DNA from 3 places in the Rhizobium sp. CNPSo 3670 genome. Region 2 is predicted to be linked to each of the others. Evidence: predicted binding sites of a transcription regulator. Region 2 holds the regulator's gene; each other region holds the start of a gene.
What was found. The regulator LexA, encoded in region 2, represses DNA repair genes until DNA is damaged. The targets are predictions, from matches to a motif close to TGTTCNNNNTGTGTTCNG.
Positions count from the first base shown of each region.

Region 1: AC13QO_RS21330 (PA0069 family radical SAM protein) is a predicted target of LexA. The motif match lies at 2,250-2,267, and genes of this name have one in related genera.
Region 3: AC13QO_RS25125 (putative DNA modification/repair radical SAM protein) is a predicted target of LexA. The motif match lies at 1,742-1,759, and genes of this name have one in related genera.

Region 1 covers NZ_JBXSOL010000021.1:95,029-99,216, forward strand. Annotated here, with positions in the region: gene AC13QO_RS21320 (F0F1 ATP synthase subunit B) at 1-17, shown strand, start outside; gene rnhB (ribonuclease HII) at 166-855, opposite strand; gene AC13QO_RS21330 (PA0069 family radical SAM protein) at 1,023-2,180, opposite strand; gene AC13QO_RS21335 (glycosyltransferase family protein) at 2,321-2,839, shown strand; gene AC13QO_RS21340 (hypothetical protein) at 3,234-3,566, shown strand; gene moaB (molybdenum cofactor biosynthesis protein B) at 3,647-4,188, opposite strand, start outside.
Region 2 covers NZ_JBXSOL010000011.1:40,394-44,581, forward strand. Annotated here, with positions in the region: gene AC13QO_RS13520 (ComEC/Rec2 family competence protein) at 1-1,853, shown strand, start outside; gene lexA (transcriptional repressor LexA) at 1,834-2,550, opposite strand; gene AC13QO_RS13530 (VOC family protein) at 2,749-3,645, shown strand; gene kdsA (3-deoxy-8-phosphooctulonate synthase) at 3,642-4,188, shown strand, end outside.
Region 3 covers NZ_JBXSOL010000032.1:25,962-30,149, forward strand. Annotated here, with positions in the region: gene AC13QO_RS25120 (UdgX family uracil-DNA binding protein) at 1-504, opposite strand, end outside; gene AC13QO_RS25125 (putative DNA modification/repair radical SAM protein) at 504-1,736, opposite strand; gene greA (transcription elongation factor GreA) at 2,003-2,479, shown strand; gene AC13QO_RS25135 (glycosyltransferase family 4 protein) at 2,506-3,564, shown strand; gene AC13QO_RS25140 (dicarboxylate/amino acid:cation symporter) at 3,808-4,188, opposite strand, start outside.

The sequences.
Region 1 (4,188 bases), on a different contig from region 2:
AGACACGGCTCAACTGAGCGGTATCGAATGGAATGAAGGAAGGCCGGGCATGTCCCGGCCTTTTTCTTGTTGATAGATCTTTCTTTTGTCTGGCCTCTTGCGGAGCCGTTCCTGATCCGGCGTGCACCCCTCTAAAGGCGGAATATGCCGATCTTTTTTCGGCGACTATTCCGAGAGCAGTTCGTCCATCTCAGGCTCGTCGCCGTCCTTCCGCAGTGGCCGAAAGCTCATTCGGTGCAGGGAGCAGGGGCCGTGCTGTTCAATGCCGGCGCGGTGCTGCGCCGTGCCATAGCCGGCGTGGGCCGCAAAACCGTAATCGGGAAATACATGATGCGCCCGCGCCATCATCCGATCGCGCGTCACCTTGGCGACGATAGAGGCGGCGGCGATGGAAACCGAGCGGGCGTCACCCTTGACCACGGCCTGTCCTGGGCAATCGAGGCCGGGCGGCACATCAAGCCCATCTGTCAGGACGTAGCTTGCGGGAATGGCGAGGCTGCAGATGGCGCGGCGCATCGCGTCAAGGCTTGCCTTGCGTATGTCCGTTTCGTCGATCCGGGTCGAGCTGGAGGAGGCGATGGAAACCGTCGCCGTCGCCAGGATCTGCGCGAAGAGTTCTTCGCGCCGCTGGGCCGAGAGCTGCTTGGAATCGTTGAGGCCTTCAGGGATGCGCTTCGGATCGAGGATGACCGCAGCGGCCACCACGGGCCCCGCCAGCGGCCCGCGGCCTGCCTCGTCGGCGCCGGCGACCGGCCAGTGGCCGGCCTTGCGGGCTTTGAGCTCAAGCTTGAAATCCGGCACGAGAGGGACCGTGTCGAAAAGCAGGGGAGAATCGGGTGGCGTGCGACGTTTCATGCGGCTGAACCTCGCACGCCAACCCGATTTCCCGCAAGTCCCCGGATCAGGGCGGCGGCCGGGGACGGTCCTGCGGATGGAGGCGGTCAGGGCCATCCGCGGAAATTGCGCTCGGGGCTCGAAAACAGGGCGGATTTTCTGAGCAGCCGATGCGCAACCTTAAAAAATCAGAGCAGCGACAGCTGTACGCCGCTGCCATCCGGTGGCACGAACAGATCGTCGCGCAACGGCACGCTGCGGCGTGTCAGCTCGAAGCGTCTCGCCGCCATTTCGAAGCGCCGGGCGATCTGCCAGGCATAGGGGCCGGCGCCCTTCATGCGCTTGCCGAAATCTGCGTCGTAATCCTTGCCGCCGCGCATCGAGCGCACCAGCGACATCACGTGCCGGTAACGATCGGGATAGTGCTGCAGCAACCAGTCGCGAAAGAGCGGGCTGACTTCAAGCGGCAGCCTGAGGATGACATAACTCGCCTCGGTTGCGCCGGCAGCCTTCGCCGATTCCAGAATGCGTTCCAATTCGTGATCGTTCAGCGCCGGGATCAGCGGCGCGGCCATGACGGCAGTCTGGATCCCTGCCTCAGAGAGCGCATGAATGGTCTCCAGCCGTCGCGGCGGCGTGGCGGCGCGCGGTTCCATCGCCCGGGCAAGCTTGCGGTCGAGCGTGGTGACCGAGATGCCGACGCGCACCAGGTTTTTGCCGGCCATCTCCTGCAGAATGTCGAGATCGCGCAGGATCATCGCCGACTTGGTGACGATCGACACCGGATGGTTCGCCTTGTTCAGCACCTCGAGGATGCCGCGCATGATGCGCCACTCCTTCTCGATCGGTTGATAGGGGTCGGTATTTGTGCCGATCGCGATCACCCTCACCTTGTACCCCGGCTTGGCGAGCTCCCGCTCCAAGAGCTTCGCCGCATCGGGCTTGGCGAAGAGCTTCGTCTCGAAATCGAGCCCCGCCGAAAGCCCCATATAGGCGTGCGTCGGGCGGGCGAAACAATAGATGCAGCCGTGCTCGCAGCCGCGATAGGGATTGATCGAGCGGTCGAAGGAAAGGTCCGGCGATTCATTGCGTGTAATCGCCGTGCGCGGCTTTTCGATCTGAACCACGGTCTTGAACGGTGGCAGTTCTTCCAGCGTCTGCCAACCGTCGTCGAAGGTCTCCCGCTGCAGCGCTTCGAAGCGGCCTGTTGGGTTCAGTCCTGCTCCACGCCCGCGCCGCCGGTCAACCTCGACCCGAAGACCGGAGGACACGATCATCGCATCGGCAATATCTGCCGTATTGGCAGGCGCGAATGCGGCCTGCCCTGCCAGGGACTGCTCTCTCATCGGATTCTCCCGCAGCGGAAAGCCGTTGTCTCCGCCCGTTTGTGATGATTAAATTCCTATCGGTAAAATGAGAACAATGCAAGAACAAAATACGCAAAACGGTGCTGGCAAAAAATTGTGCGGCGCATTATGAATAATCGATGTTGACGGTTGTTCTCGAATGCCAGGATCAGGAATCCGAACTGGCGCAGACCTTATCGGTATTGGTGGCAGGCGCGGTGGAAGGACTCGTCAGCGATGTGATCGTGCTTGATCACGGCTCGCGCGACGGAACCTCGCGGGTCGCCGACGCCGCTGGCTGCCGTTTCCATTCACAGTGGGATATCAAGGACATCGTGCGCTCCGCCCGAGGCGAATGGCTGCTCTTTATCGAGCCGGGCGCCAGGCCGCAGGCCGGCTGGATCGATGAGATCGCCGAATATGTGGCGCTGAATAAGACACCAGCGCGCTTTGCCGCGTCGCGCGGCTATCGACGCCCGTTCTTCCAGCGCGTTGCCCGCGGTCGACCGCCGCTGGAGCTTGGCTTGTTGATGCCGAAGAACCTGGCGCTCGCCGCCGCCAGAAGCGGGATGCCTGTTGGCGACTTCGCCAAGGGCCAGAAGCCGCGCAAGCTTGCAAGTGAATTGATTCCTTCCTGGGTGGCGCGTGCCACGCGGTAGAATGCCCATCGCTACATCGAGCCTGTCTGAGAGATTGTCCCTCACCTAACCCTCTCCCCGCAAAAGCGGGGCGAGGGGACGTGCCCAGTGCAACGTCGAGATGGAGGAATCCGGCGCGGCATATCCCCTTCGCCCGCAAGCGGGAAAGTGGCGGCAGCCGGATGGCTGGTCTCGTCGCAAGCGCGCTTTGGTGATTACTCCCGCCATGGCGCAAAGATGGCGCCCGGTCGGATTTCGCGTTATAATTCACCTATGGCGCCGCCGGAAGCGCCGCGCTTCGCAACGGGTGCCGTGGAATGCCGGTGAACGGCAGAACAGGTCGGCGAAAAATCTCCTCTTCTGCCGGGTTTCCGGCGAAAGGAGGTGCGTCATGCCAAGCGGTAGGATTTACCGCATGCGCGGTAGGATCTGCGGCGTACGCGGTAGGATCTTCGGCCTGCTGGCCGTCATATTGCCGACATTGGTGATCGCGCATCCGCATTTGGCAGCATCGCAGACGATGCTCAGTTGCGCAGGCCGATCCGACGTCGTCAGTTTCCTCGACAGGAACTTCGGTGAGAAGCTTACCGCCGTCGGCCTGGTCAACCAGAACGCCGTTCTCGAGGTCTATGCCGCCAAAAGCGGCACCTGGACGCTCGTCGTCACGGATGTCCACGGCATAAGTTGCATTCTGCTGTCCGGTGATAGCTGGGATTCGATGCCGGCTCTGCCGGGCATTGCCACATAACAAAGGCCAGCGCGTCGGCCTCGAAAGTCTAAATCGGGTTTTCGACGGCGCGACCGCGGCATTGTAACGGCAGCGCCAGTCTATTTCTTTGCGCCGCGTTTCAGATGCTCGTCGAGGCGCGGCATGATCTCGACGAAATTGCAAGGCACGCTGCGATAGTCGAGCTGTGCTTTCAATATGCCGTCCCAGGCGTCCCGGCAGGCACCGGGCGAGCCGGGCAGGGCGAAGATGAAGGTGGAGTTGGCAACGCCCGCGGTGGCGCGCGACTGGATGGTCGCCGTGCCGATCTTGTCATAGGAGATACGGTGGAAGACAGCGGAAAAGCCATCCATGCGCTTTTCGAACAGCGGCTCCAGCGCCTCGGGCGTCACGTCTCGGCCGGTAAAGCCGGTGCCGCCCGTGGTGATAACGACATCGATCTCATCCCGCTCGGTCCAGGCTTTGACCTGAGCGGCGATTTTCTCCCGGTCATCGGGCACGATCGCCCGCTCGACCAGCCTGTGGCCGGCCTCGGCGATCCGCACCGCCAGCGTATCGCCGGACTTGTCCGTCTCCGGCGTGCGCGTATCCGAGACGGTGAGGACGGCTATGCCGACGGCGATGAAGGGCCGTTTTTCGTCCA
Region 2 (4,188 bases):
TCCGGGGCGCCGATGCGCCTTTCGAGATCGGCGACATCATCACCGGCAAGGCACGTCTGACGCCGCCGGCGGGCCCCGCACTTCCCGCGCTCAACGACTTCTCCTTCGGTGCCTATTTCGACGGCATCGGCGCCAACGGTTTCTTCTATGGTGCGCCGGAGAAACTCGACTTGGAGGCAGGCCCGCAGGCGGTCAGGTCGACGGCGGACGCCCTGCTCGAATGGCTCTACCAGCTGCGCAGCAGCATCGGCGACCGCATAAGATCGATCCTGCCCGGTGATACCGGCGCCTTTGCCGCTGCCCTGGTGACGGATGAACGGCGCGCCATATCGCACGCGACGACGGAGGCGCTGCGCCAGTCCGGCCTTGCCCATATCGTCGCGATCTCGGGCCTCAACATGGCGCTGTCGGCCGGCATCTTCTTCGTCGGCTTTCGGATGCTGCTCAGCCTCTTTCCCGGCGTCGCCCAAGCCTATCCGACAAAGAAGATCGCCGCTGCCGGCGCGCTCATCGCCGTCACCGCCTATTACCTGATCTCCGGTTTCGGGGTTTCGGCCGAGCGCGCCTTTATCATGATGGCCATCATGCTGATTGCCGTCTTCTTCGACAGGCCGTCGATCAGCCTGCGCAATGTCGTTCTCTCCGCGCTCATCATCATCGCCATTTCACCTTCGGAAGTATTGGGACCGAGCTTTCAGATGTCCTTTGCCGCCACATTGGCCTTGGTATCGGGCTATCAGTTGTGGAAGGACAGGCGTGTCCGCGAAAACGCTTTTCTGAAACTGCCGATCATGAGGCCGGTGGCTGCCGTCGCCGGTTTCTTCGGCGGCGTCTTCCTGACCTCGCTGATCGGCGGCTTTTCCACCGCATTGTTTTCGATCGAGCATTTTCATCGCCTGACGGCTTACGGCCTGCCGGCAAACCTTGCGACGATGCCGATTATCTCCTTCATCGTCATGCCGGCCGGATTGTTGGCGATGTTGCTCATGCCTTTCGGTCTGGACGCTCCGCTCTGGAAGGTCGTCGGATTCGGCCTCGATCTGGTGATTGCGGTTGCCAAGACGGTGTCCGGCTGGGGCGGTGATATCGGCATCGGCCGCTTGCCCGGCTGGTATTTCGCAGTGGCGGTGGCAGGCTTTCTGCTGCTGACGCTACTGCGAACTCGGCTGCGCCACGTCGGCACATCGATCATCGCCATCTCGACGCTCATCGTGCTGCTTCTGCCGGTCCCCCGGCCGCCGGATCTGGTGATTTCGGAGGATGGCAGTCTGGTTGCGGTCGTCGCGGCTGAGGCAATAGCTTCCAACCGTGAAAACCCGCCGGATTTCATATTCGACCAGTGGCAGAGAGCGCTGGTGCTGCCGACACATGATCCGCCGACGATGCTGGATGGTCCGGCCATCCCGCCGGAAGGAGAAGGCCGCCGTGTCGGGCTTTCCCGCGATCAGCAGAACGAAGCGAGTGCGGCGATGCGGGTAGCCGCAGCAGGCGGTGAAGCAAACCGTTTTTCCTGCGTCAAGAAGGCTTGGTGCACATCAAGACTTGGCAATGGCCATATCGTCACCGTTATCGACAATGCCGCCTATCTCGGCCCGGCCTGCGATACGGCCGATATCGTCGTGACGTCGGTCCGTCTGCGTTTCAACCGCTGCCGTTCAGGTGGCACGCTTTTCACCGGCGAGACGCTGCGTAGGACCGGCTCGCTCGAATTGCGTTTCGCCGATGCCGCCCTGGAGGTCACCACCGCCTTCGATGCTTTGTCGCGACCATGGATGCGCCATCGCGCCTATGATTGGCGCAATGATCGTTTTACCGATTCCAGCCCATCCGGCGTCAGTGATAGCGACGGATGAGGCCGACGAGCTTACCCTGCACCTTCACGCGGTCGGGCCCGAAGATGCGGGTCTCATAAGCCGGGTTGGCGGCCTCGAGCGCGATCGAGGCGCCCTTGCGGCGGAAACGCTTCAGCGTTGCTTCCTCGTCATCGACGAGGGCAACGACGATATCGCCGGGACTGGCGGTACTGCCGTTGCGAATGATCACGGTGTCGCCGTCGAAGATGCCGGCGTCGATCATCGAATCGCCTTTGACCTCCAGCGCATAGTGCTCACCGGAGCCGAGCATATCTGCGGGAACGACGATGTCGTGGGTGTTGTTCTGGATCGCCGAGATCGGAACGCCGGCGGCGATACGTCCCATGACCGGCACGGAGACGGAATTGCCATTGTCGGCGATCGGCTTTGGCGCAGCGGGGGCGGCGACCGGCTGGGGCTTGCCGAGGCTGCCCTCGATGACGCTCGGCGAAAAACCGCGACGCTGAAGACTGGGGTTATAGGCCTCCGGAAGCTTGATCACCTCGAGCGCCCGGGCGCGGTTCGGTAGGCGGCGAATGAAGCCGCGTTCCTCAAGCGCCGTGATCAGGCGGTGAATGCCGGATTTCGAGGCGAGATCCAGGGCATCCTTCATTTCGTCGAAAGAGGGAGGAACGCCGGATTCCTTCATGCGCTCATGGATGAAAAGGAGAAGCTCCTGTTGTTTGCGCGTGAGCATCGACGTCAGACCCCGTGATTGAAACAAATCCAGAACGGACACTATATGTTCCATATGTGTTCCGCAAGTAGCTAAATTTCCGTAAAAGTTCACGTCAACTCGCGGAGATTTTTATTTTCATTTGCTGGATTGGCGCACATGTCTTGCATTGAGGGAGATGCTGTCGCACATCTCTTGCCGGTTTCAGGAGGGATATTCATGAACGCGCGTTCCGCCAGGTCGCACCCGCTGGATCATGTCGTGCTGCCCGTGGTCAATATCGATCTGGCGCGTGAAAGGCTCGGCAAGCTCGGTTTCACCGTCGCCGCCGATGGGGGCCATCCCTTCGGAACGGAGAATGCCTGCGTCTTTTTCGCCGACAAGACCTATCTGGAGCCGCTTGGCGTGGCGAGTGTCGACGAGAGCGAGGCAGCAGCCCGCCAGGGCAACGTCTTCATCGCCCGCAATCGCGCCTTCCGTTTCCGCTGCGGCGAGGAGGGACTTTCTGCGCTGGCCTTCCTCAGCGAGGATGCCGACCTCGATCATAAGCGCTTCGTCAGCAACGGCGCGAGCGCCGGTGAGATGTTGCAGTTCAGCCGGCCGATGCGGATGCCGGACGGTTCGGAGAGCGTCGGCAGCTTTAAGCTGGCCTTTGCAGCTGATTTGCGCGCCCCCGATTTCTTTCTCTTTACTTGCCAGCGCATCAATTCGTTCCCTACAGATCGCGCCGCGCTGGAGACGCACGCCAATGGCGTGATCGGCATTGCCGAGATCGCACTTTGTGCACCGGACCCGGCGGCATTCGCCGCCTTCGTCGGGCTCGCGATTGGGCAGGCGGCGGTGGAGAAAACCGGTTTCGGCATGAATATCGCGGCATCGAATGCAAAGATCAGCTTGATGACGCCGGAAGGGCTGGAGGCCTATTTCGAAACCGCTGTCTCATCAGCCGATCGCGGCCTGCGGGGGCGGGCAATCCTCTTCACCGTCATCGATCTTGCCGTGACAGAAGCGCATTTGGGTGCTAACGGGATCACATTCACACGCAAGAACAATCGCATTCTGGTGAAGCCCACGCCCGGGCAGGGTGCGCTCTTCGCCTTCGAGGAAACACGATGAGCACCGACACGAATTCCGAAGTCAGGATCGGCGAAGGCGAAGGCCAGGTCACTTTTTCCAATACTGGCCGCTTGTCGCTGATCGCCGGTCCATGCCAAATGGAGAGCCGGGATCACGCCTTCATGGTCGCCGGCACGCTGAAGGAGCTTTGCGGCAAGCTCGGCATTGGCCTCGTCTACAAGAGCTCCTTCGACAAGGCGAACCGTACCTCGCTCTCGGCTGAACGCGGCATCGGCCTGGAAAAGGGCATGGAGGTCTTTGCCGACCTCAAGAAGGAATTCGGCTTTCCCGTCGTAACCGACGTCCATACGGCCGAGCAATGCGCCGAGGTGGCCAAGGTGGTTGATGTCCTGCAGATCCCGGCCTTCCTCTGCCGTCAGACCGACCTTCTGATCGCCGCCGCTAGGACCGGCCGCGCCGTCAATGTCAAGAAGGGCCAGTTCCTCGCCCCTTGGGATATGAAGAACGTTCTGAAGAAGCTCAACGCCAGCGGCAATCCGAATGTGCTCTTGTGCGAGCGCGGTGCCTCCTTCGGTTACAATA
Region 3 (4,188 bases), on a different contig from region 2:
ATCGTTGAAGCGCCGCTGGAAGAAGGGAGCCGTGCGTCTGACGATATGATGGTCCGGCTCGAACCAGGCGATAAATTTTCGACGTGCCGATGATACCGCACCTACTTCCTTGAAACGGACGAAGGCTGTCATCTTGTGCGCGTCACGCCGAACATTCTTCGCCATCAGCCTGGCCCGCACGACATCCTCATCGGAAGCCACTTCAAGCAGTCGCCGGTCCAATTGCAGCCGCCAGAGCAGACGGTAAAGCAGGGAAAATCGCGCCGGATCGGAATGGCAGAGAACCGTCTCCGCAAGCTCGATGAAAGCGGGCGGCACCGTCATTGGCTTGCGTGATGTCGCAGGCTCCGGCGGCATGGCATCGCGTTGAAACGAAAGATCGGCCTCAGTGCTTTTTTCGCGCCAGTCGATCTCCTCGGGCAATATGCCGGCGGCTGCCAGGGCGCGCGCGGCATCCCGCCATTCGCCTAAATCTCCGCGTCCCGCAAGCATGACCCTGCGCATCACAGCAACGACAATTGTTCAGGCTGCGGCTCAAACATGGCGCGCAGGTCCGGGCGGTCGATCAGCCGTCGGGGCGACCAGCCTTCCGCTGAGATGAAGGCCTGAACTTTCTTGACCGAGACGCCGAGCCGCGAGAGATCGTCGAGCCGCAGGCGACGAAAACGGCGCGCCGAAACGATCGCCTTCACAGTTTTGGTGCCGAGGCCCGGCACACGCAGCAGTCGCTCACGCTCAGACTTGTTGATGTCGACCGGAAACTCGCCCCGGTTGGCAAGGGCCCAGGCAAGCTTTGGATCGAGATTGAGATCAAGCATGCCGTCCGCCTGGCTTGCGGTGATTTCCTCGATGCCGAAACCGTAGAACCGATACAGCCAGTCCGCTTGGTAGAGCCGGTGTTCTCGCATCAGCGGCGGTTTGATCAGCGGCAGGTTTTTCGAAGCGTCGGGGATGGGGCTGAAGGCGGAGTAATAGACGCGCTTCAGGCCATAGCTGCTGTAAAGCCGGCCGCTGCTCGCAAGGATAGTGGCGTCATTGGCCCCGTCCGCGCCCACGATCATCTGCGTGCTCTGGCCGGCCGGGACGAAACGCTGTCGTTTCCTCGTCTTTAATGTCGGCTCACTGGCCGCCTCGATCTTGAGCCGGAGGTCCCCCATCGATCGCCTGATACTGGCAGGCTTCTTCTCCGGTGCGAAACGGGTAATCCCGCTATCGGTCGGCAGCTCGATATTGAGCGACAGCCTGTCGGCATGAAGCCCCGCCTCCTCGATCAGATGCGGCGACGCCTCGGGGATCGCCTTGAGATGGATGTAGCCCCGGAAACTATGCGTCACCCGCAGTTCGCGGACGATGCGGACCATCTCCTCCATCGTATAATCGGAAGAGCGGATGATGCCGGAGGAAAGGAAGAGGCCTTCGATATAGTTGCGGCGGTAGAATTCCAGCGTCAGCCAGACGACTTCCTCCGCCGTGAAGCGTGCCCGCTCGACATTGCTGGAGGAGCGATTGACGCAATAGGCGCAGTCATAGATGCAGAAATTGGTGAGCAGGATCTTCAGAAGCGAAATGCACCGCCCATCCGGAGCATAGGCATGGCAGATGCCGGATCCCTCGGTCGAACCCAGTCCGCCGCTTCTGCTCGAATCGCGTTTCACCGTGCCGCTGGAAGCACAGGAAGCATCGTATTTCGCGGCGTCTGAAAGGATGGCCAAACGTTCGGTTAGCGACTTCTTCATTAGAACGTTCACTATATGTTCTTGGCTGCAAAGTCAATCCCGACGTCCCCGCTTCTGCCCCGTTTTGGCGCACATCACCTGACGTACCAGCGGGTTGCGTTTCATTTATGCGAATTTTCTGGAAATCAGCCGTGGCGATCTGCTATAAGCATGCAACTATGATTGTGGCACGGTTCCGAAGCTCCCCTTCGGGACCTGTTTTCTTTTGTGTGTGCCTGACTGTGCTGACGCAAGACGGGCGGCCGCAAGGAGTGAAGGACAGAAAAATGGTTGATAAGGTACCGATGACACAGGGTGGTTTCGTCAAGCTGCAGGAAGAGCTGCGCTGGCGTCAGCAGGAAGAGCGTCCCCGAATCATCGAGGCGATCGCCGAAGCCCGTGCCCATGGCGACCTTTCCGAAAATGCCGAATACCACGCCGCCAAGGAAGCCCAGAGCCACAACGAGGGCCGCATCACCGAGCTGGAAGACCTAACGGCGCGCGCCGAAGTTATCGATCTCACCAAGATGTCGGGCGACAAGATCAAGTTCGGCGCCAGGGTGAAGCTCGTCGACGAGGACACCGAGGAAGAAAAGACCTACCAGATCGTCGGCGACCAGGAAGCCGACGTCAAGGCCGGCCGCATCTCCATCTCCTCCCCGATCGCCCGTGCGCTGATCGGCAAGGAAGTCGGCGATTCCATCGAGGTCAACGCGCCCGGTGGCTCCAAGGCCTACGAAATCCTCCAGGTTTCCTGGGGCTGATCGCCCGCCAGACATGAGATCCATCCTTGCCGGACATTCGTGACGTCGAGATCATCGCGCCCAACTTCAAGCGCCGGCTCTCCGGCGTCACCTCGACCATCGTCCAGCTCATCCCATGTCAGATCCGGCTTGGCATGCGCATAGCAACGCTCGGGCCGGGCCTGCCGGAGGCCCTGCCAAAACTGAGTTGGGCGCAGCTTTTCGGGCTCTGGCGCCCGCCGGCCCGGCGCCGTCACCGCGTCTGGCACGCCCGCCGCAACAATGAGATGGCCGTCGGCATCCTGCTTTGCCATGTCCTGCGCATGCCGCTGAAGCTGCTCTTCACCTCGGCCGCGCAACGCCGTCACACCGCCTATACGAAATGGCTGATCCGCCGCATGGATGCGGTAATCGCGACCAGCGACCGTTCCGGCTCCTATCTCGAGGTGCCTCACACGGTCATCCAGCACGGCGTCGACCTTTCCTTGTTCCACCCGCCGGAAACGGCCGACGATGGCATTGGCGCCACCGGGCTGCGCGGACGCTATCTCGTCGGCTGCTTCGGCCGCGTGCGTCATCAGAAGGGCACCGATCTCTTCGTCCAAGCGATGATCGAACTCTTGCCGCAGCACCCCGAATGGACGGCCGTCGTCTCCGGCCGCGTGACGGCGGAGCACACCGCCTTCGGCGAAAAGCTCAAGGCCGATGTCGCCGCCGCGGGCCTCGCCGACCGTATCCTTTTCCTCGGTGAAGTGCCCGATATCAAAATCTGGTATCGCCGTTTGACGCTTTATGTAGCCCCTTCCCGCAATGAGGGCTTCGGTCTGACGCCGCTCGAAGCCATGGCCTCGCGGACCGCGGTGGTGGCATCGGACGCCGGCGCCTATGCCGAACTCATCGCCGAAGGCGAGACCGGCGCGGTGGTGGCCGCCGGCGATGGTGAGGCGCTGACCCGGGCCATCGCCCCCTATATCGCGGATCCGGCGCTGGCGATCGCGCATGGCGAGAATGCGCTGCGTCATGTCCGGGCGAATTTCGCGCTGGAGAAGGAAGCAAACGCGATCGGCGCCGTCTATGATCGCCTTCTCGGCGACAATCGTGGCTGAGCAGAACGAAACCGGGCTCGTTGGATAACGGGCCTGGGGCGGCTGAAGAAAGTCCGCCGACCCTCCTTCGTCATGCTCGGGCTTGTCCCCCGGTTGTCCGGAGCATCTGCCTCGGGTCGGTAGCAGATCCTGGGCACAAGACTGCACAATGGCCGGGAATGACGACGAGAGAACGAAATTCTCGATACGCGAACGGCCCGTTGTGGAACGGGCCGCTGCAAGGATTACCAACGATCGGCTGGTCTATTCGGCGGGCTGAAGTCCGCCGGCCGGTGCCGCCTCTTCCGTCTGGCCGCCGAGAGCTGCGGCGAGCTGCGCGGTATCCAGTTCCTTTTCCCAGCGTGCCACGACGATCGTCGCGACCGCATTGCCGACGAGGTTGGTCAGCGCCCGACATTCCGACATGAAGCGGTCGATGCCGAGGATAAGCGCCATGCCGGCGACCGGCACGGAGGGCACGACGGAGAGCGTCGCGGCAAGCGTGATGAAGCCGGCGCCGGTGATTCCAGCAGCCCCCTTCGAGCTCAGCATCGCCACGAGCAGCAGCAGGATCTGATCACCCCAGGAGAGCTGGATGCCGGTTGCCTGGGCAATGAAGAGGGCGGCCAGCGTCATGTAGATATT